Regions from separate parts of the Glutamicibacter sp. St.4D3 genome, predicted to be linked through region 2. Evidence: riboswitches for the same ligand, from Rfam matches in the RefSeq annotation. Region 2 holds a riboswitch; each other region holds the start of a gene.

Region 1 (7,261 bases), 670 kb from region 2:
CCGCCTGCCCGGTGGCGGTGGCCACCGCGTGCGCCCCGCCCTCCAGGGCGGCGGCGCGCTGTTCGAACACCGCCACCGTCGGGTTGCCGGTGCGGGAATAGGTGAAGCCGGCCTGGCGCAGCGCGAACTTCTCCACCGCATCGGCGTGCGAGGTGAATTCGTAGGCCGCGGAGGGGTACAGCGGCACCGTGAGGGGACGGTGCTCGCCGCCGGGACTGTATCCGGCGTGGATCGCTGTGGTGGACTGCTGCGCCATGGCTGGCTCCTTTGCTCGTGCTGGTGCGTACCGGTGGTGGTGCGCGGGGTTAGATCGCGGCCAGCTGGTCGGCGCGCACCTGCCGGGCGGCGGCGACCAGGTTGGCCAGGGAGGCGGTGGTTTCGGCATAGCCGCGGGTCTTCAGCCCGCAGTCCGGGTTCACCCACAGCGCCTGGCGGTCCACCGAATCCAGGGCGGTGCCGATCAGCTCGGCGATCTCCTGCTGGGAGGGCACCCGCGGGGAGTGGATGTCGTACACGCCCGGGCCGATGCCGCGGCGGTAGCCGAAGGACTTCAGGTCCGCGGTCACCTCCATCGCCGAGCGGGCCGCCTCGATGGAGGTCACGTCCGCGCCCAGCGCGTCGATCGCGCCGATCACCTCACCGAACTCCGAATAGCACAGGTGGGTGTGGATCTGGGTGCCGGCCGCCGCCCCGCCGGTGGCCAGGCGGAAGGCGTCCACGCTCCAGCGCAGGTACTCCGGCTGGGCGGCGGCACGCAGCGGCAGCAGTTCACGCAGCGCCGGCTCGTCGACCTGGATGATGCGGATCCCGGCCTGCTGCAGGTCCTGGATCTCATCGCGCAGCGCCAGCGCCACCTGCCGGGCACTGGTTTGCAGCGGCACGTCATCGCGCACGAAGCTCCAGGCCAGGATCGTCACCGGCCCGGTGAGCATGCCCTTGACCGGCTTGTCGGTCAGCGAGGCGGCGTGGGAAATCCAGGGCACGGTGAACGCCGCCGGGCGGGTGACGTCGCCGAAGAGGATCGAGGGTCGGGTGGCGCGTGAACCGTAGGACTGCACCCAGCCGTGCTCGGTGACCGCGAACCCGTCGAGGTTCTCCGCGAAGTACTGCACCATGTCGTTGCGTTCGGCTTCCCCGTGCACCAGCACATCCAGCCCCAGCTCCTCCTGCAGCGCGATGACCCGGGCGATCTCCTGCTCCACGAACCGGTGGTAGCCCCGGTCGTCCAGGGTGCCGGCGGCGTGGGCGGCCCGGGCGGCGCGCACCTCAGCGGTCTGCGGGAAGGAGCCGATGGTGGTGGTGGGCAGCAGCGGCAGCTGCAGGCCCGCGCGCTGCGCCGCGGCGCGCTGCTGCTCATCCGGGCGCTGCAGGTCCTGCTCACCCAGCCCGGCCAGGCGTTCACGCACCGCCGGAACCGTGGTGCCCGGGTAGGCGGCGCGGGCGGCCAGCGCCCGTTCGGTGGCCACCAGTTCGCGGGCGATCGCATCCTCCCCGTGCTCCAGGCCGGTGGCCAGGGTGAGCACCTCGCTGACCTTCTGATCCGCGAACGCCAGCCAGTCGGCCAGCCCCTCGGGCAGGTTCCCCTCCAGTGCCACATCGTGCGGCACGTGCAGCAGCGAGGTGGCGGTGCCCACCGCCAGGTGTCCGCCGGCGGCGGTGACCGCCTGGCGCAGGGCGCGCAGCGCGATCAGCGAGGCGCCCAGGTGGTTGCGCCACACATTGCGGGCATCCACGATCCCGGCCACCACGGTGGTGCCCTGCAGCTGGCCAAGGAATTCGGGCTGCGGGGCCACCCCGCGCACCAGGTCCACCTGCACCGCGTCCACCCCGGCCCGGGCCAGTACCCCCAGGCCCTCACCGGGGCGGGTGAGCTGCCCGGCGGTGCCGTACCCGGTGGTGACCAGCAGCGCCGGGCGCGGGCCGGAGGACAGCTGGCGGTACACGCGTTCGGCCAGGCCGCCGGGCACCGCGTGCCGGGCACCGGCCTCGGTGACCAGGGCCGGCTCATCCAGCTGCACCCAGCCCACCCCGGCGGCGGCCAGCTCGGCCAGCAGCTGGGCGTAGACCTCGACGAGCTCATCGATCCGGTGCAGCGGCGTGAACCCGGAGCGGGCGGCGCCCTCCTCGGCCTTGGCCAGCAGCAGGAAGCTGATCGGGCCGACCAGGGTGGGGCGGATGGTGTGCCCGGCCCGGGCGTGGGCGGTGAAGTTCTCCAGCAGCCCGGCGGGGTTGGCGCGCAGGGTGGTGCGCTCGCCGAGCTCCGGGACCAGGTAGTGGTAGTTGGTGTCGAACCACTTGGTCATTTCCAGTGGGGCGCGCTGCGCGTCACCGCGGGCCAGGGTGAAGGCGTCGGCGGTGCTCAGCGGGGCGCTGAGCACCTCGGCGAAGCGGGAGGGCACCGCCCCGAGCGCCACCAGCGTGTCCAGCACCTGGTCGTAGTAGGCGTGGTCCCCGGGCAGGGAGCCGTTCGCCGGGTCAAGCCCCAGCTGCACCAGGCGTTCCAGGTTCTGCTGCTGCACGGCAAAGGCCCGCTCGTGCAGCTGCTGCTCGGTCAGGGTGCCGGCCCAGTGCGCCTCCAGCGCCTTTTTCAGTTCGCGGCGCCGGCCGATGCGCGGGTAGCCGAGGATGCTGGCCTGCGGGAAGTGCTGCTTGCTCATGGTGTTCTCCTAGTTTTCTGCCGGACCGGGGTGCCCGGCCGGGTCGATGGTTAATTCGGTGGTTCGTCGGTGGAAACGGGCGCCTAGGTCCCGCTGTGGGCGGCCCAGGATTGGGCCAGGGTGCTGCGGGCGCCGGGCAGCTGCAGCTGCTCGATCACGTCCAGGCTGCCGCGGTGGTCGTTGAACGTGTACAGGTGCAGCCCCGGGGCCCCGTCATCGAACGCCGCCCGGGCCAGGTCCACCGCCCAGCGCACCCCGATGCGGTGGCGTTCGGCGTCGCTGGTCGCGCTTTGCAGCGCGTGGGCCAGGATCGGGTCCGGCTGCACCCCGGTCAGCGCCGCCAGCCGGTTCAGCCGGCGCAGCGAATTGAGCGGGATGATGCCGGGGATGATCGGGATGCACACCCCGGCGCGGCGGGCCGCGGCGAGCAGCCCCCGATAGTCCTCGGGCTGGAAGTAGACCTGGGTGATCGCATAGTCCGCCCCGGAGCGCTGCTTGCCCAGCAGCACCTCGATGTCGTGCTCGAAGCTCGGGGACTCGGGGTGGCGGTGCGGGTAGGCGGCCACCCCCACCCCCAGCCGGCCCCCGGCCAGGGAGGCGGCGTGTTCGTCCTCCACCTGGCGGATCAGCTCGATCAGGTAGCGGGCGAACGGGAATTCACCGCGCCAGCCCTGCGGGTCCTGCGGCAGGTCACCGCGTAGCGCCAGCACCCCGCGCACCCCCAGGGCGATGAAGTGGCGGATCAGCACGCGCAGCGACTGCGCCGACTCCCCCACACAGGTCAGGTGCGCCAGCGGGCGCAGCTTGGTCTGGGTGACGAGGTGTTCGATCAGCGCCAGGGACTGGGCGCGGCGGGCCGGGGTGCCCGAATAGGTGACCGAGACGTAGTCCGGGCTGGTGTCGGCCAGCTGCTCGATGCTGTGGTAGACCGACTCGGCCACCTCGCGGTTCACCGGCGGGTAGAGCTCGTAGGACAGGGACGGTGGGGCCACCGAACCGGGCATGTGTTCCTCCTCGTGTCAGCGACGAGGCAGTGCACCGTGACCCGCACCCTGGGGGGTGCGCCCGGCAGCGGCCGGGCCCGGCGCGGCGGCCGGGGCGGATCGGACGGTACTGCTCCATCGTTTCTGGCATTAGCACCTTTCGGTTTCCCGGTGGTTGCTGCGGCGTCGTCGAGCCAGATCTCTTAGCCGCTCTTGATGGGTTGTTGGTGATTCCATCGTTCGCCAGGGCCCGGCGGCGGCGCAAGCACGCCGGGCCGCACCGCGTCATCCGCCGTCCCACCCCGTCATGTGACGCGTGAACGTTAAGATGACGCGATTCTTACGCCCTCAGTGTGACGCGTGGGCGGTGACCGGTTTTCCCCGGGTTGCCGGGGGCGCACCGGGGGCAGGGCCGCTGAAGTGTTGCACCGGGCGGCTTTGTGTGACGCGGTGATGACGCCCCGTGCGGCCCGTGCCAAAGCCCGGCCGATCACATACACTGCGGGAAAGGATGAAAGCCTTCGGCCACTGGGTGCGCCGGCAGGCGCCGCGCAGCACCGCGGCCCCGGGCGCCGCGCAGCACCGCGGCGCCCGGGGCCGCGGACGCAGGGGCCGGACCGGTGCCAAGGAGCCGCAATGTACACCGCAATCCGCCTGTCCTTGACCGTGGTGCTGTGCCTGGTCGCCTCGCTGGTGTTGCCGATGCTGTATTCGCGCCTCCTGCAGCCGCTGCGCCAGCAGGTGCAGTACGGCGGCACGGTCAGCGGCCTGCTGGTGCTGACCGGGGCCTGCCTGCTGGTCTACGGGCTGCTGCTGGCAGTGCAGGGCCGGGTGCTGGAGGAGTTGCCCCGGCGCTGGCCGGCCGCCGGGCTGGTGGTGCTCACCGCCACCGGCTGTGTGCTCTTGAGCTGGTACGGGCAGCTGAGCTGGTTTTTCGGAACCCAGTCCTTCCTGGCCGCGCTGGTGTACATCGGGTTCACCCTCGGTGCACTGCTGCTGCGCCGCCCGGCCCGCCCGCTGGATCGGCGGGCCGGGGCATGAACCCGCACGCTTCCCGGACCGCGGCCGGTGCATCATCTAGGCTGGTGACTACGATGAATGCCAGGCAGAAGACCCACCTAAGCGGCGGGCGCGAGCGCGCCATCAACGAAGCTGCACGCCCCGATGAGGACGAGTTCCGTGTGGACATTGAGCGGATCCGCTTCTCCCCCTACTTTTCCCGGCTCTCCGCGGTCACCCAGGTGATCCCGCAGGCCGGGGCCGGCACCGTGGTGCACAACCGGCTGACCCATTCGCTGAAGGTGTCGGCCGTGGCCCGCTCGATCGCGATCGGGCTGCGCAACTCGGATCCGCGCACCCAACAGCTGGTGGAGGAGCTGGGCGGCTGCGACCCGGTGGTGGTGCAGGCCGCGGCCGCCGCCCACGACCTGGGCCACCCGCCGTTTGGGCACCTGGGTGAGCAGGAGCTGGACCGGGTGGCGCGGCAGAGCCTGGGGCTGCCCGACGGGTTTGAGGGCAACGCCCAGACCTTTCGCATCCTCACCGCCCTGGACAGCTGCGACGCCACCGCCCGCGGGCTGAACCTGACCCGGGCGGTGCGCGCCGGGGTGCTGAAGTACCCGTGGTCGCGCAACGAATGGCTGAACCAGCCGCTGCGCTCCCCGCAGGACCTGCCGCGCGGGGCCGGGAACCATTCGGGGGCCGGGGCGGCGAAGTTCTCCTGCTATGACATCGAGATCGCCGAGATGCACGATGTGCTCTCCGTGTTCCCGCGCATCGCCGCCCACCAGCAGACCCTGGAATGCTCGGTCATGGACATCGCCGACGACATCGCCTATGCCGTGCACGACCTGGATGACTTCTACCGGGCCGGGGTGCTGCAGTACACCACGGTCTCCGCCGAGCTGCGGGCCTGGCTGAACCATTCGCGCTCCCTGGCCGAGATCCCCGAAGGGGAACTGGACCTGCGCCGCCCGGGTCACGCGCTGGAGCGCACCTGGCGCCGGCTGCTGGCCAAGGACCCGTGGGTCGCCTGCCCGGAGGCGTTCCGCGACTCGGTGGAACGGGTGGAACACGACCTGGTGGAGGGGCTGTTGGCGGTGCCGTACAACGGCGGGCTGGAGGCGGACCGGGCGGTCACCGGCTTCACCCGGCGCTGGATTGACCGGCTGCAGGCCTCGATCGCGGTGGAACGCACCCCGGTGGTCCGCAGCGGCCACGTCCGGCTCGCGGACGCTGCCTGGCATGATGTGGTGGTGCTCAAGTTCGTGCACTCGCGCTTCGTGCTGGACCGCTCGGATTTGGCGGTCTACCAGCGCGGGCAGACCCGGATCATCTCCTCGCTGGCCGAGGGGTTCAAGGCCTGGCTGAATGACCCGGACGACGCCTCCCGCGCCCCGCGCCGGCTGCTGGATTCGGTGGAGGCCGCCACCGAGGAGTACTGCCAGCTGCGGGCCATGGAGCCGCAGCGCTTTGGGCCGGCCGGGGACGGAGAGGTCCAGCGCCTGGGCCAGGCCCGGGCGATCGTGGACTACATCGCATCCTTCACCGACGCGCAGGCGGTGTCGGTCAACGCTCTGCTGACCGGAACCTCGGAAGGGATCTGGGAAGTGGGCCGCGGGCTCTAGCACCCGGCCCGGTCGCTGCCGAACGCGCCCAACCTTCAGGCAGCCCCTGTCGGTCACATTGCCTGCGGGGATTGGCGCGGCGGCAGGGCTTGTGCCAAGAATGGTCTGGGGTTGGGTCCAAGCCAGGCCCCTGACTTCTACGACGGGATGAACCTTGGTGTTGCGTGTTCTTGTTCCCTCCAACGAGCTGGCCCGCCGCCTGGATCTGCCCGGGGTCGAGCCGATCGTGTGGCATTTGAACGACACTGCCGCGGATGCCCCGCCCGCGCAGGTGCTGGTGACCGAGCGGCCCCGCAACCCGCAGCACCGTGCCAGGGTCTCGCGCATTCCGGGACTGGAGCATGTGCACCTGATGTCGATCGGCTACGAGTGGGTGCTGGAGCACCTGCCCGCCGGGGTGGGGCTGAGCAACTCGCGCGGGGCCATCGAGGACGCGACCGCCGAGCACTGTCTGGCCCTGGTCCTGGCCGCGCTGCGTGGGGTGGGCACCGCCGTGCACCGCCAGCGTGAACAGCGCTGGGAACCCACCTGGGGCGCCAGCCTGCACGGGGCCCGGGTGCTGTTGCTGGGCTACGGCGGGGTGGGCCAGGAAATCGAGCGACGGCTGCTGCCCTTCAAACCAGCACAACTGCTGCCGGTGGCCCGCACGGCGCGCACCCTGCCCGATGGCACGATTGTCCACGGCGTCGATGAGCTGGATTCGCTGTTGCCGCACGCCGAAGTGGTGATCGTGGCGCTGCCGCACACCGATGACACCCAGCGGCTGGTCAGCCAGGGGTTCCTGGCCCGGATGCGTGACGGGGCGCTGTTGGTGAACATCGGCCGCGGCGCCGTGGTGGACACCCCCGCCCTGTTGGCCGAGCTGGAGGCCGGGCGGTTGCGAGCGGCCCTGGATGTCACCGACCCCGAGCCCTTGCCGGCCGGCCACCGGTTGTGGCAGGCCCCGGGCTGCCTGATCACCGCGCACGTGGGCGGGAACACCCACCGGGTGATG
Region 2 (7,261 bases):
GCTTTTGGCGTTGATCTCTGCCGTTACCTGCGTCTTCACCTGCGGGCTGCCGGCCCTCTGGCTGGAGTCGGATGCGCCTTCGGGATTTGTCCTACCGTGGCTCGGGTCAAGCCAGGGGTTGCCCCTACCCTTCGCTTTGCATGTTGCTGAACCGGGAGTAGTGGCCCTGGAAGGCGACGGTAATGGTCTTGGTGGGACCGTTGCGGTGCTTGGCCACAATCACGTCGGCCTCTCCGGGACGATTTTCCTTGTCGTACACGTCCTCGCGGTGCAGCAGGATCACCATGTCCGCATCCTGCTCAATCGAGCCGGATTCACGCAGGTCCGAGACCATCGGCTTCTTGTCCGTACGCTGTTCCGAACCACGGTTCAGCTGCGAGAGCGCGATGAGCGGGACATCGAGCTCCTTGGCTAGCAGCTTCAGGTTACGGGAGAACTCCGAGACTTCCTGCTGGCGTGATTCAACGCGCTTGCCCGAGCTCATCAGCTGCAGGTAGTCCAGCACGATCATCTTCAGCTCGTTGCGCTGCTTCAGGCGGCGGCACTTGGCGCGGATCTCCATCATCGACATGTTCGGGGAGTCGTCGATGAATAGCGGAGCCTCATTCAACCGTCCCATGGTGGTGGCGATCTTGGTCCACTGGGCATCCTCCACCGACCCCTTGCGCAGGTCCTGCAACTGGATCGAGGCCTCCGCGGAGAGCAGACGCATCGCGATTTCATTGCGCCCCATTTCCAGGGAGAAGAACACGGTGGCCATGTTGTTCTTGATTGCCGCCGAACGCGCAAAGTCCAGGGCGAAGGTCGACTTGCCCACGGCCGGACGCGCGGCGATGATGATCATCTGCCCGCCCTGCAGGCCCTGGGTCAACTCATCAAACTCGTAAAAGCCGGTGGGGACACCGGTAATGCCGTCACCGGCGTTGGCCGCATTTTCGATCTCATCGACGGTGCCCTCGATGATCTCGCTGAGCCGGACATAGTCTTCGCTCGAGCGATTCTCCGCAACCTTGTAGACCTCGGCCTGCGCCTCGTTGACGATGGCGTCCACGTCCCCGTCCGGGGAGTAGCCCATCTGCACGATCCGGGTCCCGGCGTCGACCAGGCGGCGCAGCACGGCGCGTTCGCGCACGATCTCGGCGTAGTAACCGGCGTTCGCGGCGGTGGGCACGGACTGGATGAGGTTGTGCAGGTATGCGGCACCGCCCACCCGGACGATTTCGCCCCGCTTGGTCAGCAGGTCCGAAACGGTGACGGCGTCAGCCGGTTCGCCCCGTCCGTAGAGATCAATGATGGCCTCATAGATCGATTCATGGGCCGGACGGTAGAAGTCGTTGCCGCGGACCACCTCAATGACATCGGCGATCGCGTCCTTGGAGAGCATCATGCCGCCCAGAACCGACATTTCCGCGGCGATGTCCTGCGGCGGCGTACGCCCCGCCTCGGAGTCGCGGTTCTCGTAAGCCTGCTCAGCGCTGGCAATAGACATTCAAATCCCCTTCTACCCACCGGGAACTCGGCGACCGGTTCACCGTCCACCTCGTATCGTTCCATCGGACCCCGACAGTTAGGGGGCGCTGGGAAAACTTGTGGATATTTCAGTTCCAGAGCCAACAGTAGGCCTCTTATGTAAGGGCGTAAACTCGCTTATCCACAGGATCTGTGGACAAGCGGCAGCTATCTGTGGAAGGGGTTGTGCAGGAACTGGGGAGAACGCTGTGGATTTCCCCACTTAAACGCAACTAATACCTGATTGACTTGGTGTTTCAGGTTTTCACACGTGTGGATAAAAATTAAGTTTTCCTCCGCGGCATTGTGGGTTTTGGATCTTTTCCACAGCCGGAAAGCCCACAATTCGGGGGCGTGGAGGCGTCAACCACGGTTATCCACCCCCAATCCACAACGCTGTGGAAAGCTTTGTGGATTACTTCAGATCTAAAAACTCGCTACTCATCGCAGGACCACCCATCACGGTCCCTCGGATGCGGGGCTTCGTCCACAGATCCCCGGCCTGCCTCATCTCGGGACTGTGCACTGCGCCTGACACGCAACCCGGTTTGAAGCGGTTAACGTAATGAATCCCACCGCGACGTACGACGCAGTGGGATTCATCGATGCCGCCCTGCCATTAGACCAGGGCCGGCACCTTGAGGGTGTGGAAGGCGGAATCATGGAAGATCGACGGGGTGTGCGCCGAGGCCTGGTGGCCGTGCACCTGCAGCAGGACGACCCAGTGGTCCCCGGCTTCAACCTCGTTGTAGATGGAGGTATCGAGCCAGAGGGTGGATTCCTCGATGAACAACGCCTGCTGCTCGGTGATGTGGGTGTGCAGCCCGGCGAAGCGGTCACCCTTCTTCGAGGCGATCTGGGCGCAGACCCCCTCGTTGCGGCTGCTGAGCACCGAGACCCCGATACGCTGTGCCCGCCGCAGCTTCGGCCAGGTGTTGGAGGTCTTCTGCACGGCGAACATCACCAGCGCCGGATCCAGGGAGACCCCAACGGTAAACGAGGAGGCAACAATTCCGGTCTTGACGCCATCGATTTCGGCGCACAACGCCGCGACGCCCGAGGGGTGCTGGGCGAAGACCTTGCGCAGGGTCAACGGGTCGAGATCCTGATTCAATGACATGATTCGTATCCTTAGCATCAGGCCCACCGTGGTCGGCGACGGTCGAATGCCCATAGCGCCGCAGGGCCAAGCTGCTGCACTGTGGATTCGAAGGTTTTACGCCTCGGTGTGCGGTACTTGTTCCACGCGGTGGCGCGCGGAACCGAATCCTCACCTGGAGCACCCCACTACCGTTTAGAGGGTTGCCGGCCAGCTAGCCAGGGCTTGTCAGCTGACGCTCTTGATTCTGTCTACGACACTATGGCCCGTCGCGGCGTAACGTCAAACATTTCCTGTCTTATACCGCAATCTTCGACATATTGTTTCGCCCGCCCCCTCCTTCCGCTAGGCTCGCCGCCGATAATTTCGCCCGGCGCAGCTCAGCAACGGACACCGCCTCCTACGCTGGTCGCCCCGCGGGCGCCGTTGAGCGCAATGGCACGCAGTTTCTTTGTCTGGGGTTCAGTTTCATGCCACGATGTCTTGCGAGGTGCCCTGCGTCACAGTGCGGGGCCGGATAGTTACCGACCCCGAGGAGCCCCCATGGCATCGTTGCTGGCCAACCACTCAGAATTGACTCCCCTGCGCTTCCTGGAACGCTCCGTGGAGGTCTACCCGGAGAAAACCGCGGTGATTCACGGTTCGCGCAGCTACACCTGGGCCCAGTTCGAGGAGCGCGTCCAGCGGCTGGCCCAGGTGCTGGCCCAACGCATTTCCCCGGGCGACCGGGTCGCGGTGCTGGCCCCGAACACCCCGGAAATGCTGGCCGCCCACTACGCGGTCCCGCTGGCCGGCGGCATCCTCGTTGCCCTGAACACCCGCCTGGCCGCCCACGAGCTGCAGTACATCTTGTCGCACGCCGAGGCCCGGCTGCTGTTGGCGGACACCGAGCTGCTGGGCAACACCGCACGGCTGCGCCAGGAGGTGGCGAGCCTGGAGGCGCTGATCGAGGTCACCGACGACCAGTACACCGGCCCGCGCCCCCAGGTGCCGGTCGACGCGGTGTTGGAGGACCTGCTGCGCCACGCCCCCGCCGGCCGCCTGCCCTATGCGGTCGGCGACGAGCGGGCCCCGATCTGCCTGAACTACACCTCCGGGACCACCGGCAAGCCCAAGGGGGTGCTGTATTCACACCGCGGCACCTATCTGAACGCGCTGGGTGAGGCGTTCCACCAGCAAATGGACGCGCACACCCGCTACCTGTGGACGCTGCCGATGTTCCACTGCAACGGCTGGTGCACGCCCTGGGCGGTAACCGCCGCCGGCGGCACCCACCTGTGCCTGCGGGCGGTGCGCGAGGACGCCGTCTGGGATGCCATCGACCAGCTGGGCACCACCCACCTGTGCGGGGCACCAACCGTGTGCTCGATCATCGCCGACGCGCCCCGGGCTCACCGTGTGGGCCAGCCGCTGCGCATCACCACCGCCGGCGCTCCCCCGTCACCGGCCATCATTGGCAAGCTGCACCGGCTGGGCATCGAGGTGGTGCACGTCTACGGGTTGACCGAGGTCTACGGCCCGTACACGATCTGCGAGTACCAGCAGCACTGGGATGAGCTGGACGCCGAGCAGCGGGCCGCCAAGCTCTCCCGGCAGGGGGTGGGCATGGTGACCGCGGAGTCCGCCCGCGTAGTGGACCTGGACATGAACGACGTGCCGGCCGACGGACAGAGCATGGGCGAAATCGTGCTGCGCGGCAACAACGTAATGATCGGCTACTACAAGGACGAGCCGGCCACCGAACAGGCCTTCGCCGGGGGCTGGTTCCACACCGGGGACCTGGGCGTGATGCACCCGGACGGCTACATCCAGCTGCGCGACCGGGCCAAGGACATCATCATCTCCGGCGGGGAGAACATTTCCACCGTGGAGGTCGAGCAGGTGCTGGCCAGCCACCCGCAGGTGCTGGATGTGGCGGTGGTGGGCATCGCGGATGAGAAGTGGGGCGAACGCCCCATCGCCTACGTCATCCGGGCCAGCGGCTCACAGGTGGATGAGGCGGCCCTGATCGCCCACGCCCGCGAACAGCTGGCCGGGTTCAAGGTGCCGCGCACCATCGTTTTCCCGCAGGATTTGCCGCGCACCTCCACGGGCAAGGTGCAAAAGAACGTGCTGCGCACCCTGCCGCTGCCCTCCGCGGCCACCACGCGCTAAACCCGGCGCGCGGTGGGCTGACGTGCCGGCGCCTGGCTTGCTACGCTGTTGCTCCCCGGGGTTGAGGAGGGCAGCATGCGAGGCCGACACTGCTGGTACCCGCTGGCCGCCCTTTGCCTGCTGCTGGTCGCCTGCAGCGGGCCGGTGCCAATCCCGCCGGCCGCCCCGCAAAGCGACGCCAGCCCCACCGCCAGCGGGCCCACCGGGCCCTCCCCCGCGCACCGCGCGGAGGTCTCGGTCATCACCCGGAACCTGCAGGCCCCGTGGTCGATCTGCCGGGCCATGGACACGACGCTGGTCAGTGAACGGGACACCGCCCGGATCCTGGAGGTCGACACCGCCGGGCGCCAGCGCACAGTGGGTACCGTGCCGGGGGTGCGCTTGGGCGGTGAGGGCGGGCTGCTGGGGCTCGCGTTCGCCGAACCGGACCAGCTCTACGCCTATTCGACCGGAGCCACCGGCAACCGGATCCAGCGTTTCACGCTGCACGGTAAGCCCGGCTCGCTGCGTCTGGGACAGCAGCGGACGGTCATCGATGAGCTGCCCTCCGCCGGGATCCACAATGGCGGGCGGATCGCCTTCGGGCCGGATGGCAAGCTCTACGCGGGGGTCGGGGACGCCGCGCAGCCGGACGCCGCGCAGGACCCCGAGAGCCTGGGCGGCAAGATCCTGCGCCTGGAACCCGATGGCGGCATCCCTGCGGACAACCCGTTCCCCGGTTCGGCCGTCTACAGCCTGGGCCACCGCAACGTGCAGGGCCTTGCCTGGGACGGGCGGGGCCGGATGTACGCCAGCGAGTTCGGGCAGAACACCTTCGATGAGCTGAACGAGATCCGTGCGGGAGGCAACTACGGCTGGCCGCAGGTGGAGGGCCAGGCCGAACGGCGCGACCGGCGGTTCACCGACCCGATCGCGCAATGGCCCACCGGGCAGGCCAGCCCCAGCGGGATCGCGATCGCCGACGGGTGGGTGTACCTGGCCAACCTGCGCGGGCAGCGGTTGCGCCGCGTGGAGCTGGCCAACCCGCAGCACCAGCAGGAGCTGCTCACCGGCCAGGGGCGATTGCGCGCGGTGCTGGAGGTCGGGCCGGGACAGCTGTGGGTGCTGACGAACAACACCGACGGGCGCGGCACCCCACAGCCCGGGGATGACCGGATCATCCAGCTGCGCCTTCAGGCGCCGCCGGGCAGCTAGTGCCGCGGCCCGTCCAGCATCCGGGCGAGCCTGGCGCGCCAGCGGGCTGGCCGGGCCGGCGCCGGGGCCGGACGCATCAGGTAGAGGGCCCACAGGCACAACCCGCCGGCCACCGGGGCGTGCAGCTGCATCCACTCATACCAGCTGGCGGTGCCCGCCAGCACCCACAAATCCACCCAGCCAAGATCCGCCCCGAAGGCGCCCAGCCAGATCGGCAGCACATAGAGGATCCCGCAGCCCACGAACGCGCCCACATACCGCCATCCGGACGGCAGCCGGGGATCCAGGTGCGCCAGCGCCGCGGCCCACGCCACGGCCAGCAGTGCGCCCACCAGGCGCAGGGGGTTGAGCATCAGCTCCCCCAACCCGGTGCCGGCGGAGAATACGGCTTCACCGGTGGCCGACTGCAGCAGCTGGATCAGGTAGCCGGGCAGCGGGGGAAGCACCAGCAACACCGGCGGCAGGCCGGCCAGGATCAACCCGTTTTTTCGGCTCATTCTCCCAGTATGCCCGGCGTGCTAGCGTGCGTCGGCCAGCAGCCCCGAACGCACCGGCTGCATGTCCCCGGTCTCGATGTAGCGCTGGTGCCAGGACAGCGCCTCATCGAGCAGGTGCGGGGTGTGCTTGCCATAGCTGTTCTTCCGGGCCCGGTCGAAGTAGTCCTGCAGCATCGGGCGGTAGTCCGGGTGCGCGCAGTTATCGATGATCACCTGGGCCCGCTGCTTGGGTGAGAGACCGCGCAGGTCCGCCAGGCCCTGTTCGGTAATCAGGATCATGGTGTCGTGCTCGGTGTGGTCCACGTGGCTGGCCATCGGCACGATCCCGGAGATCTTCCCGCCCTTGGCGATGGAGGGGGACATGAACACCGACAGGTAGCCGTTGCGGGCGAAGTCCCCCGAACCGCCGATGCCGTTCATGACGTGGGAGCCGACCACGTTGGTGGAGTTCACGTTGCCGTAGATGTCCGCCTCGATCATCCCGTTCAGTGCGATGCAGCCCAGCCGGCGGATCACCTCGGGGTGGTTGCTCATCTCCTGCGGGCGCAGCAGGATCCGTTCCCGGTAGTAGTCCACGTTCTGGTTGAACTCGGCGATCCCGGCCTCGGAGAGCGAGAAGCTGGTGGCGGAGGCGAATTCCAGGGTGCCGTCCTTGATCAGGCTGAGCATCCCGTCCTGGATCACCTCGGTGTAGGACTGCAGCCCCTTGTAGCCGCCGCGGGACAGGCCGGCCAGCACCGCGTTGGCGATGTTCCCGACGCCGGACTGGATGGGCAGCAGCTTCTCGGTCAGCCGCCCGGCACGGATC
Region 3 (7,261 bases), 290 kb from region 2:
AGCGGTGGCGGCAGATTTCCTCCAGCTTCGCGATGCATGGCTCGTTTTGCAGGCTGGTGGTGTCACCCAGTTCGGTGCCCTGGAACAGCTGGGTCAGCAGCCGGCGCATGATCTTTCCGGAGCGGGTCTTGGGCACGTCCGGGACCAGCACCACGTCCCGCGGCTTGGCGATCGGGCCGATCTGCCGGCGCACGGTCTCCCGCAGCTCTGCCACGAACGCCGCGCGCCTCGCCGCGGTGGCCGCATCCGGTGCGGCCGCGACCAGCGACTGGTCCAGCGGCACCACGAACGCGGTGGCCGCGTGCCCGGTGGTGGCATCCGGGGTGGGGCACACCCCGGCCTCCACGACGCCCGGATGGGTGACCAGCGCCGATTCGATTTCAATGGTGGACAGCCGGTGCCCGGAGATGTTGATGACGTCATCGGTGCGTCCCAGGATCCAGATGTCCCCATCCGCATCGAACCGGGCCCCGTCCCCGGCCAGGAACCAGCCCTGCTCGGCGTACTGCTTCCAGTAGCTGGTGTAGTAGCGCCGCGCATCACCCCACACGGTGCGGGCCATTGCCGGACCGGTGCGGGTGATGACGATGTTGCCCTGTTCGCCGGGGGCCACACGTGTTCCCTGGGCGTCCACGATGTCCACCGCGACCCCCGGGGTGGCTCGCGCGGCACAGCCGGGCTTGAAGCCGGTGTCGGTGGGCCGCGGGGAGAGGATCGTCGCCCCGGACTCGGACTGCCACCAGGTGTCCACCATGGGGATGCCTTCGGCGGTGTTGCGTCCCACTTCGGTGCGCAGCCACCGCCAGGCTTCCGGGTTCACCGCCTCGCCCACGGTGCCGCCCACCCGGATGGAGGACAGGTCATAGTGTGCCGGGATGCCGTCGGGGAACCAGCCCATGAGCGAACGCACCAGGGTGGGGGCCGTGTAGTAGCTGGTGACCTTGTAGCGTTCGATGATCTCAAAATGCCGTCCCGGGTGCGGGGCGTTGGGCACCCCCTCGTAGATCACCTGGGTGACCCCGTTGGCCAGCGGACCATAGATTTCGTAGGTGTGGGCGGTGACCCAGGCCAGGTCCGCCGTGCACCAGTGCACGTCCAGCTCGCGCAGCGCCGGGTCCGGGTTGGCGAACAACAGGTTGTGGCTGTAGGCGGCCTGGGTCAGGTAGCCGCCGGTGGTGTGCACCAGCCCCTTGGGCTTGCCGGTGGTCCCGGAGGTGTACATGATGAACAGCGGGGTTTCGGCGTCAAACGCCTGGGCCTGGTGCTCGGTGGGCTGGCTGTCCACCAGCTCGTGCCACCACACGTCCCGTCCCTCGGTCCAGGCGATGTCGCACCCGGTGCGCCGGATCACCAGCACGTTCTCAATGTTGTTCTCCCTGGCCACCGCCGCGTCCGCGTTGTCCTTGACCGGGACGGCGGCGCCGCGGCGAAACTGGCCGTCCGTGGTGACCAGCAGCTTCGCTGCGGTGTCCTCGACCCGGAACTTCAGGGCCGCGGCGGAGAACCCGCCGAAAACCAGGGAGTGGATCGCGCCAATGCGGGCGCAGGCCAGGGTGATGACCACCGTCTCCACCAGCACCGGCAGGTAGATGACCACCCGGTCACCCTTCCCGATCCCCAGTTCGGTCAGCGCGTTCGCGGCCTGGCATACCCGTTCGGCCAGTTCCCGGTAGGTGACGGTCTCCCGGTCCCCGGGTTCCCCCTCGAAGTACAGGGCCACCTTCTCACCGCGGCCGGCCGCCACATGACGGTCCGCGCAGTTCACGGCGGCGTTCAGCGTGCCGCCCAGGTACCAGGAAATCTGCGGGCCGCGTTCGGCGGCGGGGTCGGCGGCAACGATCCGGGAGGTGGTGTGCCATCGGGTGTCCCAGTCCAGCAGGTTCGCCGCTTCATCCCAGAAGCGCTGGCGGGTGGCTTCGTCGGTGCTTTCCTCGGAGGTCAGGTCGATGGTTGTCATCGAAGAAAATCCTTTACACGTGGTCGCGGGCCCTAGGCCCAGCGGGCAATGGCCTTGCGTTCGGCGATGGACAGCAGGGCATCGGTGAGTTTGCCAAAGATCGCCAGCAAGATGATGGTCAGGATCAGGCGGTCAATGCGCCCATTGTTTTGGGAATCGGTGAGCAGGAACCCCAGGCCCATGGAGGCGCCGAGCAGTTCGGCCGCCACCAGGAACAGCCATGCCTGGGCCAGGGCCAGGCGCAGCCCGGAGAAGATGGCGGGAACCACGGCCGGCAGCTGAACGGTGCGCAGCAGGCGCAGGCCCCGGTAGCCAAAGGAGCGGGCCGCCTCCACCAGCTGGGGATCCACGTGGCGCAGCGCCAGGGAGACGGTGGTGAAGACCGGGAAGAAGGCGCCGATGATGATCAGGGTGACCTTGGAGTCCTCACCCATCTTCATCCACAGCACCAGCAGCGGAACCCAGGCCAGTGACGGGACCGCGCGCAGCGCCCCGATGCTCAGGCTCAGCAGGGCATCGGCCAGCTTCGATAGTCCCACCAGGGCACCGAAGACCAGGCCCAGCAGCGAACCGGCGGCAAAGCCCAACAGGACCCGCTGGGCGGAGATGCCTATGTGGGTCCACAGCTCACCGCGCTCCAGCAGGTCAACGGCGGCGGTGATGACGGAGGCCGGGGTGGGCAGCGCATAGGAGGGCACCAGTCCGCTTGTCGTGGCCAACTGCCACGCCACCAGGACCAGGGCGGGGACAACCAGGCCCACTAGCCAGTGCGGGAGCCCCAGCAGTGCGGCGAGCAGTCCGGCGCGCGGGGCATCGGCTTGTGTGGTGGCCGGCTGCTGGTCAACAGGAGCGGTCATCGCCTATTCACCCGCAATCTGTGAGGCATCGGCCTGCCGGGCAAACTGGTCGTCAACCAGGGTGTCCAGTGCGGCGTCCACCTCGGCTTGGCTCTTCACATCGCCGCTGTCGACAAACACCGGCCCAATGTTGCCCAGCACCTGAACGAACTTCTCGTCCGGGACCGCCGCCACGTCGAGGTTGGATCGCTCGGAGATGACCGTGTCGGCGACCTGAGCGTCCAGTCCGGCGACATCGGCCAGGATCTGCGCGGTTTCCTCCGGGTGGCTGCCGGCCCACTGGCGCGCCTTCTCATAGGCGTCAACCACGGTCTGCGCCACTTCCGGGCTGTCCTTGAGGAAGTCCTCGCGGGCGTTGAGCGCCCCATAGGTGTTGAAGTCCAGGTTGCGGTACAGCAGGCGTGCACCGTCCTGTTCGGCGGACGCCATGATCGGGTCCAGTCCGCTCCAGGCATCCACCGAGCCGTTGGCCAAAGCGGTGCGCCCGTCGGCGTGCTGCACGTTCTGCAACGTGATGTCCTTTTCCCCCAATCCCGCCTCCTGCAGGGCCTGCAGCAGGAAGAAGTAGGGGTCGGTGCCCTTGGTGGCCGCGACCTGCTTGCCCTTCAGGTCGGCGACCGAGGAAACCGGTGAATCCTTGCCCACGACCAGTGCTGACCATTCGGGCTGCGAGTACAACGCGATCGTCTTGATCGGGGAACCGTTGGAGCGGGCCAGCAGGGCGGCGGAGCCGGCGGTGGAACCCACGTCGATGGCGTCCGCACGCAGTGCCTCGTTGGCCTTGTTTGACCCGGCCGACTGGATCCATTCGACGCTGATGCCGTCGTCGGCCAGCGCATCCTCCAGCCATCCCTTTTCCTTCAGCACCAGGCTCAGGGGGTTGTAGGTCGCATAGTCGAGGGTCAGGGTCTCACCGGCAGCGGCGTTCTCCCCGGCGCAGCCGCTGAGGCTGCTCGCGGCCAATGCGACGGCGGCGAAGGTGAATGCGCAACGGCGGGACAGGGTGAATTTTGACATGGGAATCCTTAGCGGGTGGGTTCGGCGGCGCACGGGAGTAGGCCCGGACGCAAGGGTGAGGGGTGGACAGGAAGGCGACGCGGCGCGGGGGTTAATGGCCCGACGGGTCGACACCGAGCAGCTGCAGCAGATGCGCGCGCTGGGTGGTGAATCCGGAACCCGTCCGGTTGCGGGGCCTGGGGGAGTTCAGGATCAGGTCCTCGATGACCCCGGCCCCGTTCTGCTTCTGCTCCGCGTTCGGCCGCCGGTGCCCCAGGACAATGACGCGGTCGGCCAGGCTCAGGGCCTCGTCCACGTCATGGGTGACCATCAGCACCGTGGTCGGGAACGAACGGTGGATGTCCAGCAGCAGATCCTGCATTTTCAGGCGGGTCAGGGCATCCAGCGCGCCGAACGGTTCGTCCAGCAGCAGGACCCCGGGGCGCCGTGCCAGGGCGCGGGCCAGTGAAACGCGCTGGGCCATGCCCCCGGAAATCTCGCGTGGACGAAGTTCCGCCGCGTGGGTGAGTTCGGTCAGTTCCAGCAGCTCGGCGATCAGCTCGCGGCCGGCCTGGGCTGTCAGCTGCGGAGACAGGCCCAGGGCGATGTTTTGGCGCACCGTCCGCCACGGCAGCAACCGGGGTTCCTGGAACGCCACCGCACAGCGGTCATCGATTCCCTCCACGGCGTGGCCGCCAATGCGGACCTGGCCGACACTGGGGTGATCCAGGCCGCTGACGGTGCGCAGCAGTGTGGACTTGCCGCAGCCGCTGGCGCCGAGGATGGCCACCACCTGACCGGCGGTGATCTGCAGGTCGATGCCTGACAGGACCGTGCGGGTCTGCCGGCCTGCGGTGAACGAACGCCCCAGGTTGTGGAACTGAACCGATCGGGCAGTGGATGGCGCCACGGGTGTGGGCGACACAAGGACAGTACTCATTGTCATCTCCATCGCTTCTGGCGTTAGCACCGTCCATGCAGGAAGAGGCCTTCTCCCCGTCATGGTGGTTGCTGCGGCGTCAACGAGCCAGATCTCTCGGCCGCTCGGGATGGTTACGCCACCATGTAATCGTCCCGAACGGATGGAAGGCAAATCGTTCGTAATGTGACGAATCTTCGAAGCGTACGTTTCCGGGGCCGGTAATTCTGGTATTTCTTTGATCCCTTGTGGATTCTGCATCATTCTGCCGCTTGACGGGGTCAGGCTGTAACGTCTTGCCCATTCGCGCGATCCGGGCGTTCGACGTCATCTGCGCTTCATGCCCCGAAATATGACGGCCGGCCTTGAGCCGGCTTCGTCACCGCCGGTACAAATGAGATGAACCATCCAGAGCGGCCGAGAGATCTGGCTCCACGACGCCGCAGCAACCACCCCATGCGGGCCGGTGCTACCGCCAGGACCGATGGAAGAATTGAGGCTCTTGCATGTCATTCGGCGAACCCCAACCGGACTTCAACACGCTGTCCGACCCTGCCCAGGCCCCTGCCGGCAACGCCGTGGATCTGGACCAGCATCCCGAGCAGCTGCCCGAGCGGCAGCTGCTGAAGATCACCCCGGGGCCTGGGGCCGACGAACAATATGAACGCCTGGCCGCCACCTTCCGACCGGTCTTCGCGCAAATCGCCGAGGGCGCAGCCCACCGGGACCGGGAGCGCATCCTGCCCTTTGAGCAAGTGGGGCTGCTGAACCGGGAACGCTTCGGGGCCCTGCGCGTCCCGGTGGACCGCGGCGGGTACGGTGCCCGCATGTCCGATGTCTTCCGCCTGCTGATTGAACTGGCCGAAGCCGACTCCCACATCGCCCAGCTCTGGCGTGCCCACCTGGCCTTCGTCGAAGACGTGCTGGCCTTCGAGGACCAGTCGCTGCAGGCCAAATGGCTGGAGCGGATCTCCGCCGGGCACATTGTGGGCAACGCCTACACCGAACGCGGCGGCAACCGGCTGGGCAGTCTGAACACCACGGCCACCGAGCACGAGGGCCGCTGGTTCGTCACCGGGGAGAAGTACTACTGCACCGGGACCATCTTTGCCGACTGGACCATGGTGGCCGTGGCCCACCCGCAGCTGCCCGGTCGGCAGATCGCCGTCGTGGCCACCCAGCATTCCGGGGTGCGGATCCTGGATGACTGGGACGGGTTCGGCCAGCAGCTGACGGGCACCGGCACCACCACGTTCGAGCGGGTCCCGGTGGACAGCTTCATCCCGCAGCATGAGAACGACACCGAATCGGCGATCTTCCAGCTGGTGCTGCTGGCCGTGCAGGCCGGCGTGGCCCGCGCGGCGCTGAATGACCTGCGCTCCTCGGTCCAGCTGCGCACCCGCAGCTTCAGCACCGGCACCGGGGTCCCGGTCCGCCACGAACCGCAGGTCCTGCAGGTCGTGGGGGAGGTCTCGGCCGAGGTATTCGCCATCGAGTCGGTGGTGATGGGCGCGGTGCTGGAGGTCGAGGCCGCCCTGGCCGACGCCAACCTGAGCCCCGCCGAACGCTATGCGGTGTGCGAGTTGGCCGCCAACCGCGCCCAATCGGTCACCCAGCCGCTGACCATCGGGGTGACCAGCAAGCTCTTTGACCCGCTGGGCGCCTCGGCCACCAAGGCCAGCTGCAACATGGACCGGCACTGGCGCAACGCCCGCACCATCGCCACCCACAACCCCGCCATCTACAAATCCCGCATCGTGGGCGACTACGAGATCAACGCGGTGCCCCCGGTGCGGCTGAACGCCACCGGGGACGTCCCCGCCCCGGGTCAGGTCAGCTTCCGCTAGTCCCGCCCGCCACCATCGAATCAAACCCCTGAAAGAAGGACCGCCATGAGCCGCACACCCCGCGAAATCCTGTTCAACGCCTTTGACATGAACTGTGTCGCCCACCAGTCGCCCGGACTCTGGCGCCACCCGCAGGACCAAGCCGCAAGCTACAACACCCTGGGCTACTGGACCCACCTGGCCAAGGTGCTGGAAAAGGGCAAGTTCGACGGGCTGTTCATCGCCGATGTGCTGGGCACCTATGACGTCTACAACGGCACCAACGAATCCCCGCTGCGCACCGGTGCCCAGGCCCCGGTCAACGACCCGATCCTGCTGGTCTCCGCCATGGCCGCGGTCACCGAGAACCTCGGCTTCGGCATCACCGCGGGCACCGCCTACGAGCACCCGTACCCGTTCGCCCGCCGCCTGGCCACCCTGGACCACCTCACCGGGGGCCGGGTCGGCTGGAACGTGGTCACCGGCTACCTGCCCTCCGCCGCGCGCAACATGGGCCAGGAAGACCAGATGGAGCACGACGAACGCTACGACCACGCCGATGAGTACCTGGAAGTGGTGTACAAGCTGCTGGAGGGCTCCTGGGAAGATGACGCGGTCAAGGCCGACAAGGTCAGCGGCATCTACACCAACCCGGAGCAGGTGCACCCGATCAACCATGAGGGCAAGTACTTCAAGGTTCCGGGCA
Region 4 (7,261 bases), 270 kb from region 2:
TAGGTGTGGGCGATGCCCGTGGGGCAGGCGGTGACCGCCACGATGCGTGCGCCGGACTCCTGCTGGGCGCCAGCGGCTTCCGGTGCGGTGCTGGGGGTTTGTGGGGCCGGCGCGGCGGGCGCTGCCGGGGCCGGGGTCCCGGAAAGCACCCCGTCGATCAGCTCCACGACCTGTCCTGGCTCGCGGGCCTCACGCAGCGCCGTGGTGAAGGACTTTTTCACCAGGGCCCGGGCCAGGGTGGACAGCAGCTTCAGGTGGTCCTTGTCCGCCCCTTCCGGGGCGGCGATGAAGAACACCAGGTCCGCCGGTCCGTCCTTGGCCCCGAAGTCCACTGCCGGGGCCAGGCGGGCCATCGCCAGCGTTGGCGCAGTCACGGCGGCCGAGCGGCAATGCGGGATGGCGATGCCGCCGGGAACCCCGGTGGCCGTCTTCGCTTCCCGGGCCTTGGCGTCAGCGGCCAGGGCCACGGCGTCGCTGGCCCGGCCCTGCCTGGCCACCAGCGCGGCCAGCTCGTCAATGACCTGGTCGGTGCTGGAACCCAGGTAGGTGTCCAGGCTCACCAGGTGCTGGTTGATCAGTTCGGTCATGGCTGCATCCTTGACTTAGAACGGTCCGTCGACGCTGACCGCGTCGGCGGTGAGATGGGTGGGGGAGGGGATGGTGGAACCCGGCAGGGCGACGGCCGCCGAGCCGTAGGCCACCGCGTGGGCCAGGCTTCCGGCCGGGTCCGAACCGGTGGATTCTGCGATCAAGTACCCCGCCAGGGCCGAGTCCCCGGCCCCGACCGTACTGCGCGGGATCACCGGCGCGTGCCGGGCCAGCCAGCAGCCCTCGGTGGTGGCCAGCACGGCACCCTGCGCGCCGAGGGTGGCCAGCACGGTGCCCACCCCGCGCTGCACCAGGTAGCCGGCGGCGCGGGCCGCCTCCGTCGGGGACTGCTCGAACCCCAGGGCCGAATCCTGGGCGATCAGTTCGGTCAACTCCTCGGCGTTGGGCTTGATCAGATCCGGCAGGTGGTTGGCATCAAAGGCAAACAGGCTGGCCAGCGGGGCGCCGGAGGTATCCACCGCGATGCGTGGGGTGCGGTCGGCGAGCCTGCTGCGCAGGGTGGCGCACAGCCGGGCGTAGAAATCCGGGGCGACTCCCGGCGGCAGGGACCCGGCCAGCACCACCCAGCGGGCCGAGGCGCCCAGCTCGCACAGCACCTCGGTGACCTGTTCCAGAGCTGGTGCGTCCAGTGCGGGGCCCGGCTCGTTGATCTTGGTGGTGGTCCCGTCCGGGTCGGTGATTGTGATGTTGGTGCGCAATGGCTGGTCGATGGGGATGATCCGGTGCGGCAGCCCGTCGGCTTCCAGCGCCCGCACCAGCGGGTCGTGGGCCGCCCCGGGCAGTACGGCCAGCACCGGCTGGCCGGCCTGGGCAATGGCACGGGCAACGTTCACGCCCTTGCCGGCGGCCTGCACCCTGCTGGCTGCGGCGCGCTGCACCTGTCCCGGGGCCAGCGCGGAGCTTAGCTCCACCGTCTGGTCCAGGGCCGGGTTCATGGTCAGGGTGAGGATCATGCCAGCACCACGTCCACGTCGGCCGCCTCCAGGGCGGCCGCCAGTGCGCCGGCTGGCGCGCGGTCGGTGACCAGGGTGTCGACCTGGTCCAGGGTGGCGAACTGGACCAGGGTCAGTTCGTCGTGTTTCGTCGCGTCGGCCAGCACGACCACGCGCTGGGCGCTGGCCACCATGGCGGCCTTGACGCTGGCCTCCAGCGGGTCGGGGGTGCTGAGGCCGAAATCGGCGTGTAGGGCGTTGGTGCCCACGAAGGCCAAATCCGCCCGCAGCCGCGCATAGGCTGTTACGGTTCCGGCCCCGGTGGCCGCACTGGTCAGTCCCCGAACCCGTCCGCCAATGAATTCCAGTGCCAGCTGCGGGTTCGCGCTGATGCGGGCGGCGATTGGCAGGGCGTGGGTGATCACCAAGGTGTCCTCGCCACCCTGCTGGGCGATCAGGCCGGCCAGCTCGGCGGTGGTGGTGCCGGCATCCAGCATGATCGAACCGCCCGCGGAGGGCAGCAGCTGTTGTGCGGCCTGGGCGATGGCCTGCTTCGCCTCGGCGTGCAGGGTGCTGCGGTCGCTGTGGCTTTGCTCCCGGGTGCTGGCCGCGGCCAGTCCGACCGCCCCGCCGTGCACCCGGCGCAGCAGGCCGTCGGTTTCCAGCAGCGCCAAATCCCGCCGGACGGTTTCGCGGGTGATGGCAAAACGTTCGGAGAGTTCCGCGACGGAGACCTTCCCGTGTGTTTCCACCGCTTCGGTGATGAGCCGGTGTCTCTCTTCGGCGAACATTCCTGCCTCCCATGTGCGTGAGCTGACCCACAGCGATCTGTGTTTGTATGACTTTATGCCTGTTTGTGTGGCATCGTCAAGACATTTGGGGGACAAAAGTTGGCGTTATGTTTGCTTATCTGTGCTTTGGGGCTCTTATTCGCCCTGCGGGGCCACTGGCTCCGGGGCGCCCTCGTCCAGCGGGTGGGCGATTTCGTCCCGCCAGAAGCGGCCGCACCACCAGGCGATGACGGCAAAGACCGGGGAGGCCAGGCCCGCGAAGATGAAGATCTCCCGCGGCGCAACAAGCTGGCTCAGCGGTCCGGTGACGGCCATAGAGACCGGCATCAGGGCCAGGGAGACGAAGAAGTCCAGGCTGGAAATCCTGCCGAGCAGGTGCGCCGGCACCCGCCGCTGCAGCAGCGTGCCCCAGGTGACCTGCCCAATCCCGTCGGTCAGCCCCACGATGAACAGCAGGATCACCAGGCACCACAGGGCCGGGACGAAGCCCACGGCAACCAGCGGCAGGGAGCCAAAACCCCAGCAGGCCATCATGATGCTCAGGTAGCGCCGGGGCATGCGCAGCGTGGCGGTGGCCATTGACCCCAGGGCGCAGCCCACGCCGTAGGCGGCCAGTGCGGAGGCGAAGTCCGTCGCGTCCCCGCCCAGCCGGTCGCTGACCTCGAAGGGCAGCAGTACTTCGAAGGGCCCAATGAACGTGAAGACCGCAACCACCGCGAACAGCAGCGTCCAGCGCAGCCACGGGGTGCCCACCGTGTAGCCCACGCCCTCCCGCAGCTGGTGGATGATGCCGCCCCCGGCCTGCTGCCCGCTGCCGCCGGCGGGCCGGTCATAGGCCGAGGCATGGGAAATGCGGCGCAGGGTCAGCAGGGCCGCCACGTGGGTTACCGAAATCCCGGCAATCGCGTGGGCGGGGGAAACCGAGGCCACCAGCACCCCGGCCGCCAACGGACCCAACGCGGTCTGCACCACCGGGCGCACCGTGCCCTCGATGCCGTTGGCCGCCAGCAGCTCGGCGGCCGGCAGCATTCGCGGCAACAGTGCCGAATAGGCCGGATAGAAGAACGCGGCCCCGGCCCCGGAGAGGAATCCGGCCAGCACCAGGTGCCACAGCTGCAGGCTGTGGGTCAGGGCCAGCGCCGCCGTGGCGCTCATCACCAGCAGTGAGGCGGTTTCCACCAGCAGCAGGATCTTGCGGCAGGAGTACCTGTCGGCAGCGATCCCGCCCAGCAGCACCAGGCCAATCAGGCCGAGCGAGGTGGCCGTGGCGACGCTGGAGAGCTGCACCGGACCGCCGCCGAGCTGGCGCACCTGGTAGACCATGGCCACCGCCCACATGCCGTGGGCCAGGGTGGAGAGCACCAGGGCGCACGCCAACACGGTGTAGTCGCGGCGCGCGAAGGGCCGCAGCAGGCGGATCGCGGCGAATGGCTTGGCGCCCATGGCGCACTCCTCGGGTCGGTGATTTGTCTATCGTCACCGATCCGATTGATATTTGTCAATCACTATTTGCCGGGCCCGCCGCCCCGCCTGGCCGCAGCCTGCCGTGGCGGGGGCAGCGGGCAAGCGCTAGGCCAGCAGCTGGCGTTTGGAGGAGATCACCCCGGTGTTGAACCCGGCCAGGCGCAGCCCGCCGTGGAAGCGGGCGTGTTCGATCTTCACGCAGCGGTCCATGACCACATTCAGCCCTGCGGCCTCGGCGCGCTCAGCCACCTCCTCGTGCCAGGAACCCAGCTGCAGCCACAGGGTCTTGGCCCCCACGGCCAGGGCCTCGTCCAGCACCCCGGGCAGGTCATCATGCTTGCGGAAGACCTCGACCAGGTCGGGGGTCTCGGGCAGGTCCGCCAGCGACTTGTAGACCGGTTGGCCCAGGATCTCGTCCACCACCGGGTTGATGAAGTACACCCGGTAGTTTGAGGAGGACAGCAGGTAGGTGGCCACGAAGTAGCTGGCCCGAGAGGGCTTGTTCGAGGCCCCCACGATCGCGATCGAGGTGGTCTCGCGCAGGATCTGGAGGCGCTGCGCGGCGCTGGGGCCCTGCCAGGTGCGTAGTGCGGTGCTCATTAGTTCGCTCCCTTCCCGGCCGGCACGGCGCAGGCCGCCGCGTCATAGGACGGCATCTCGAATTGGTGCTCCGGCTCCGGCTGCTGGGCGGCGCTCAGTGCCTGGTCCAGGTCCCAGATGATGTCCTCGACATCCTCCAGGCCCACCGACAGGCGGATCAGGTCCTGCGGCACCCCGGCCGCCTGCAGCTGCTCCTCGCTCAGCTGCTGGTGGGTGGTGGACCCCGGGTGCAGCACCAGGGTGCGTGCATCACCGATGTTTGCCAGGTGGCTGGCCAGCTGCAGGGCCTGGATGAACTTGGCCCCGGCCTGCCGGCCGCCCTTGATTCCGAAGCTGAAGACCGAACCCACACCCAGCGGCAGCAGCTTGCGCGCCTGCTCGTGCTGGGGATGGGAGGCCAGGCCCGCATAGTTCACATAGCTGACCCGGTCATCGGCCTCCAGCCACTGGGCGACCTGCTGGGCGTTGGCCAGGTGTGCGTCCATCCGCTGGGCCAGGGTCTCCACGCCCTGCAGCAGCTGGAACGCGGACTGCGCCGGCAGGGAGGGGCCGAAATCGCGCAGCTGCTCACTGCGCAGCTTGGTCAAAAACCCGTACTCCCCGAAGTTGCCCCACCAGGAGACGTTCCCATAGCTGGGTACCGGCTCGGTCATGGTGGGGAACTTCCCGTTGCCCCAGTTGAAGGTGCCCGATTCGATGACCACCCCGCCCAGGGTGGTGCCGTGGCCGCCAATGAACTTGGTCGCCGAATGGATCACGATGTCCGCGCCGTGCTCGATCGGACGCAACAGGTAGGGCGGGGTCAGCGTCGAATCGACCACCAGCGGAATGTCGTGGCGGTGCGCCACCGCCGCCAGCCCGGCCAGGTCGGCAATGTCCCCGGAGGGGTTGGCAACCACCTCGGTGTACACCGCCTTGGTGTTCGACCCGATCGCGGCCTCGAAATCGGCCGGGTCGTTGGAGTCGATGAAGGTGGTCTGAATGCCAAAGCGGCGCAGTGAGACATCCAGCTGGGTGATGGTCCCGCCGTAGAGCTTCGCAGAGGCGACAATGTGGTCTCCGGCCTGGGCCAGCGCGGCAAAGGTGATGAACTCCGCCGCCATGCCCGAACCGGTGGCCACCGCGCCGATCCCGCCCTCCAGGGAGGCCATGCGCTCCTCGAAGGCGGCCACTGTCGGGTTGCCGATGCGGGAGTAGATGTTCCCGTACTTCTGCAGCGCAAACAGGTTCGCCGCATCATCGGTGTCCTTGAATACGAAGGACGTGCTTTGGTAGATCGGCACCGCGCGGGCGCCGTGTTCGGCATCGGGGGTTCCGCCGGCGTGCAGGGCACGGGTGCGGAATCCAAACTTGTGGTCGGCCATGGTGGCGTGACTCCTTATCGGCTCGTCTTCCGGCCCACCGCGGCATTGGCCGGGAGGGCCATCAAGGCAATATCCCGGAATCAATGTCTGTCTTCACTGCACTGGCCCTACGGCCGAAGACAGCTCCATCGTTTCTGGCGGTAGCACCGTATCCACCGGCTGTGGCAGGTTGCTGCGGCGTCATCGAACCAGATCTCTCGGCCGCTCGGGATGGTTACCCCCAGTGTCTCAACATGTGTGAATGTGACCCAAGTTGTGCGTCGAAAGATTGCGCGGCGCGTCACAGGCCCCATCCGGCCATCCGCACCCCGGGGGATTCAGCGCCACCGGCAGTACTGGCTAGACTCAAGAAGTATGAATGGTGCACTGGCTTTGGTTCGACACGGACAAACCGACTGGAACCTGGCAGGCAGGCTGCAGGGGCAGACGGACATCCCGCTCAACGCGACCGGGCGGGAACAGGCGCGCGCGGTCGGCGCCCGGCTGGCCGATGAGGGCTGGGATGTGGTCCTGGCCTCCCCGCTGGGCCGCGCCCAGGAAAGCGCGCAGATCATTGCCAAGACCCTTGGGGCCCGCACCGGCCCGCCGGTGCCGGAACTGGTGGAGCGCGGATTCGGGCCACTGGAGGGGCAGTGCCGCTCGGAGCTGGATGAGGACCTGGTGCAGGAGCTGATGGAGCAGGCCGAACCTCGTTCGGCCGTGCTGCGCCGGGCAGTGCCGGCCCTGCTCCAGCTGGCCGCCACCCACCCCCAGCAGCGCATCCTGTGTGTCAGCCACGGGGCGACCATGCGCATCATCCGCGACACCCTGCTCGGACGCCGCCTGCCCCAGGGCGTGGAGAACGGGGAAGTGGTGCCCCTGGACCTGGGCGAACTGCGCGAACTGGAACTGGCCCTGCGCGACGGTGACCCGGTCGTGGTCTAGGAACAGGGCCAGCCGCCACCGCCCGGTGGGTGGTCGCAGGAAATCCGGTCAAAGACCTCACGAAAAGCTGTCCCGCCACGTTTACATGGTGAGAGCCAATCACCAGGAGCACCATGAAGCAGCCATTCGAACAGATCGTGCAGGCCCACGGACTGAGCGTGTTGCGCGTGTGCCGCTCCCTGCTGGATGAACACCGCGCCAAGGACGCCTGGTCGGAAACCTTCCTGGCCGCCCTGCGGGCCTACCCGCAACTGGATCCGGAGGCCAACGTCCAGGCTTGGCTGGTGCGCATCGCCCACCGCAAGGCCATCGATGAGCTGCGCCGCCACCGCGGCGAGGATCTGGAGACCGACCCCGTCGCACACGCCCACTCGACGGAGGCCGGGCCAGAAGGCCGGGCCGAAAACCTGGAGCTGTGGCAGCTGGTCAAGCAGTTGCCGGAAAAACAACGCTTGGTCGTTGCGTACCGCTATTTGGGTGGATTGGACTACCGGCAGATCTCCCAGATTCTTTCCGGAACCCCGGAAGCAGCGCGGCGCGCCGCCGCCGACGGGATCAGCAATCTGCGACGCCGAAT

Evidence for each region. Region 2 has a riboswitch for S-adenosylmethionine ahead of AC6I21_RS15150 (flavin reductase family protein). Riboswitches for the same ligand answer to the same signal wherever they lie in the genome.
Region 1: it holds a riboswitch for S-adenosylmethionine, as region 2 does, so the genes downstream of both, AC6I21_RS02925 (methylenetetrahydrofolate reductase) here and AC6I21_RS15150 (flavin reductase family protein) in region 2, are expected to answer to the same signal.
Region 3: it holds a riboswitch for S-adenosylmethionine, as region 2 does, so the genes downstream of both, AC6I21_RS01215 (acyl-CoA dehydrogenase family protein) here and AC6I21_RS15150 (flavin reductase family protein) in region 2, are expected to answer to the same signal.
Region 4: it holds a riboswitch for S-adenosylmethionine, as region 2 does, so the genes downstream of both, AC6I21_RS01150 (O-acetylhomoserine aminocarboxypropyltransferase/cysteine synthase family protein) here and AC6I21_RS15150 (flavin reductase family protein) in region 2, are expected to answer to the same signal.

The regions. Positions count from the first base shown of each region.
Region 1 covers NZ_AP039380.1:623,828-631,088, reverse strand. Annotated here, with positions in the region: gene AC6I21_RS02935 (O-acetylhomoserine aminocarboxypropyltransferase/cysteine synthase family protein) at 1-256, opposite strand, end outside; gene metE (5-methyltetrahydropteroyltriglutamate--homocysteine S-methyltransferase) at 306-2,657, opposite strand; gene AC6I21_RS02925 (methylenetetrahydrofolate reductase) at 2,741-3,661, opposite strand; SAM riboswitch class I at 3,773-3,863, opposite strand; gene AC6I21_RS02920 (hypothetical protein) at 4,277-4,681, shown strand; gene AC6I21_RS02915 (deoxyguanosinetriphosphate triphosphohydrolase family protein) at 4,735-6,267, shown strand; gene AC6I21_RS02910 (2-hydroxyacid dehydrogenase) at 6,425-7,261, shown strand, end outside.
Region 2 covers NZ_AP039380.1:3,294,125-3,301,385, forward strand. Annotated here, with positions in the region: gene dnaB (replicative DNA helicase) at 125-1,489, opposite strand; gene AC6I21_RS15150 (flavin reductase family protein) at 2,129-2,629, opposite strand; SAM riboswitch class IV at 2,738-2,855, opposite strand; gene AC6I21_RS15155 (acyl--CoA ligase family protein) at 3,152-4,762, shown strand; gene AC6I21_RS15160 (PQQ-dependent sugar dehydrogenase) at 4,838-5,956, shown strand; gene AC6I21_RS15165 (hypothetical protein) at 5,953-6,453, opposite strand; gene scpC (succinyl-CoA:acetate CoA-transferase ScpC) at 6,475-7,261, opposite strand, start outside.
Region 3 covers NZ_AP039380.1:238,734-245,994, forward strand. Annotated here, with positions in the region: gene acs (acetate--CoA ligase) at 1-1,957, opposite strand, end outside; gene AC6I21_RS01200 (ABC transporter permease) at 1,990-2,814, opposite strand; gene AC6I21_RS01205 (aliphatic sulfonate ABC transporter substrate-binding protein) at 2,818-3,831, opposite strand; gene AC6I21_RS01210 (ABC transporter ATP-binding protein) at 3,923-4,750, opposite strand; SAM riboswitch class I at 4,756-4,866, opposite strand; SAM riboswitch class I at 5,131-5,220, shown strand; gene AC6I21_RS01215 (acyl-CoA dehydrogenase family protein) at 5,236-6,576, shown strand; gene AC6I21_RS01220 (LLM class flavin-dependent oxidoreductase) at 6,622-7,261, shown strand, end outside.
Region 4 covers NZ_AP039380.1:223,023-230,283, forward strand. Annotated here, with positions in the region: gene AC6I21_RS01125 (PTS fructose transporter subunit IIABC) at 1-587, opposite strand, end outside; gene AC6I21_RS01130 (1-phosphofructokinase family hexose kinase) at 603-1,562, opposite strand; gene AC6I21_RS01135 (DeoR/GlpR family DNA-binding transcription regulator) at 1,559-2,332, opposite strand; gene AC6I21_RS01140 (MFS transporter) at 2,468-3,775, opposite strand; gene AC6I21_RS01145 (CoA-binding protein) at 3,902-4,396, opposite strand; gene AC6I21_RS01150 (O-acetylhomoserine aminocarboxypropyltransferase/cysteine synthase family protein) at 4,396-5,760, opposite strand; SAM riboswitch class I at 5,883-5,977, opposite strand; gene AC6I21_RS01155 (histidine phosphatase family protein) at 6,115-6,684, shown strand; gene AC6I21_RS01160 (RNA polymerase sigma factor) at 6,798-7,261, shown strand, end outside.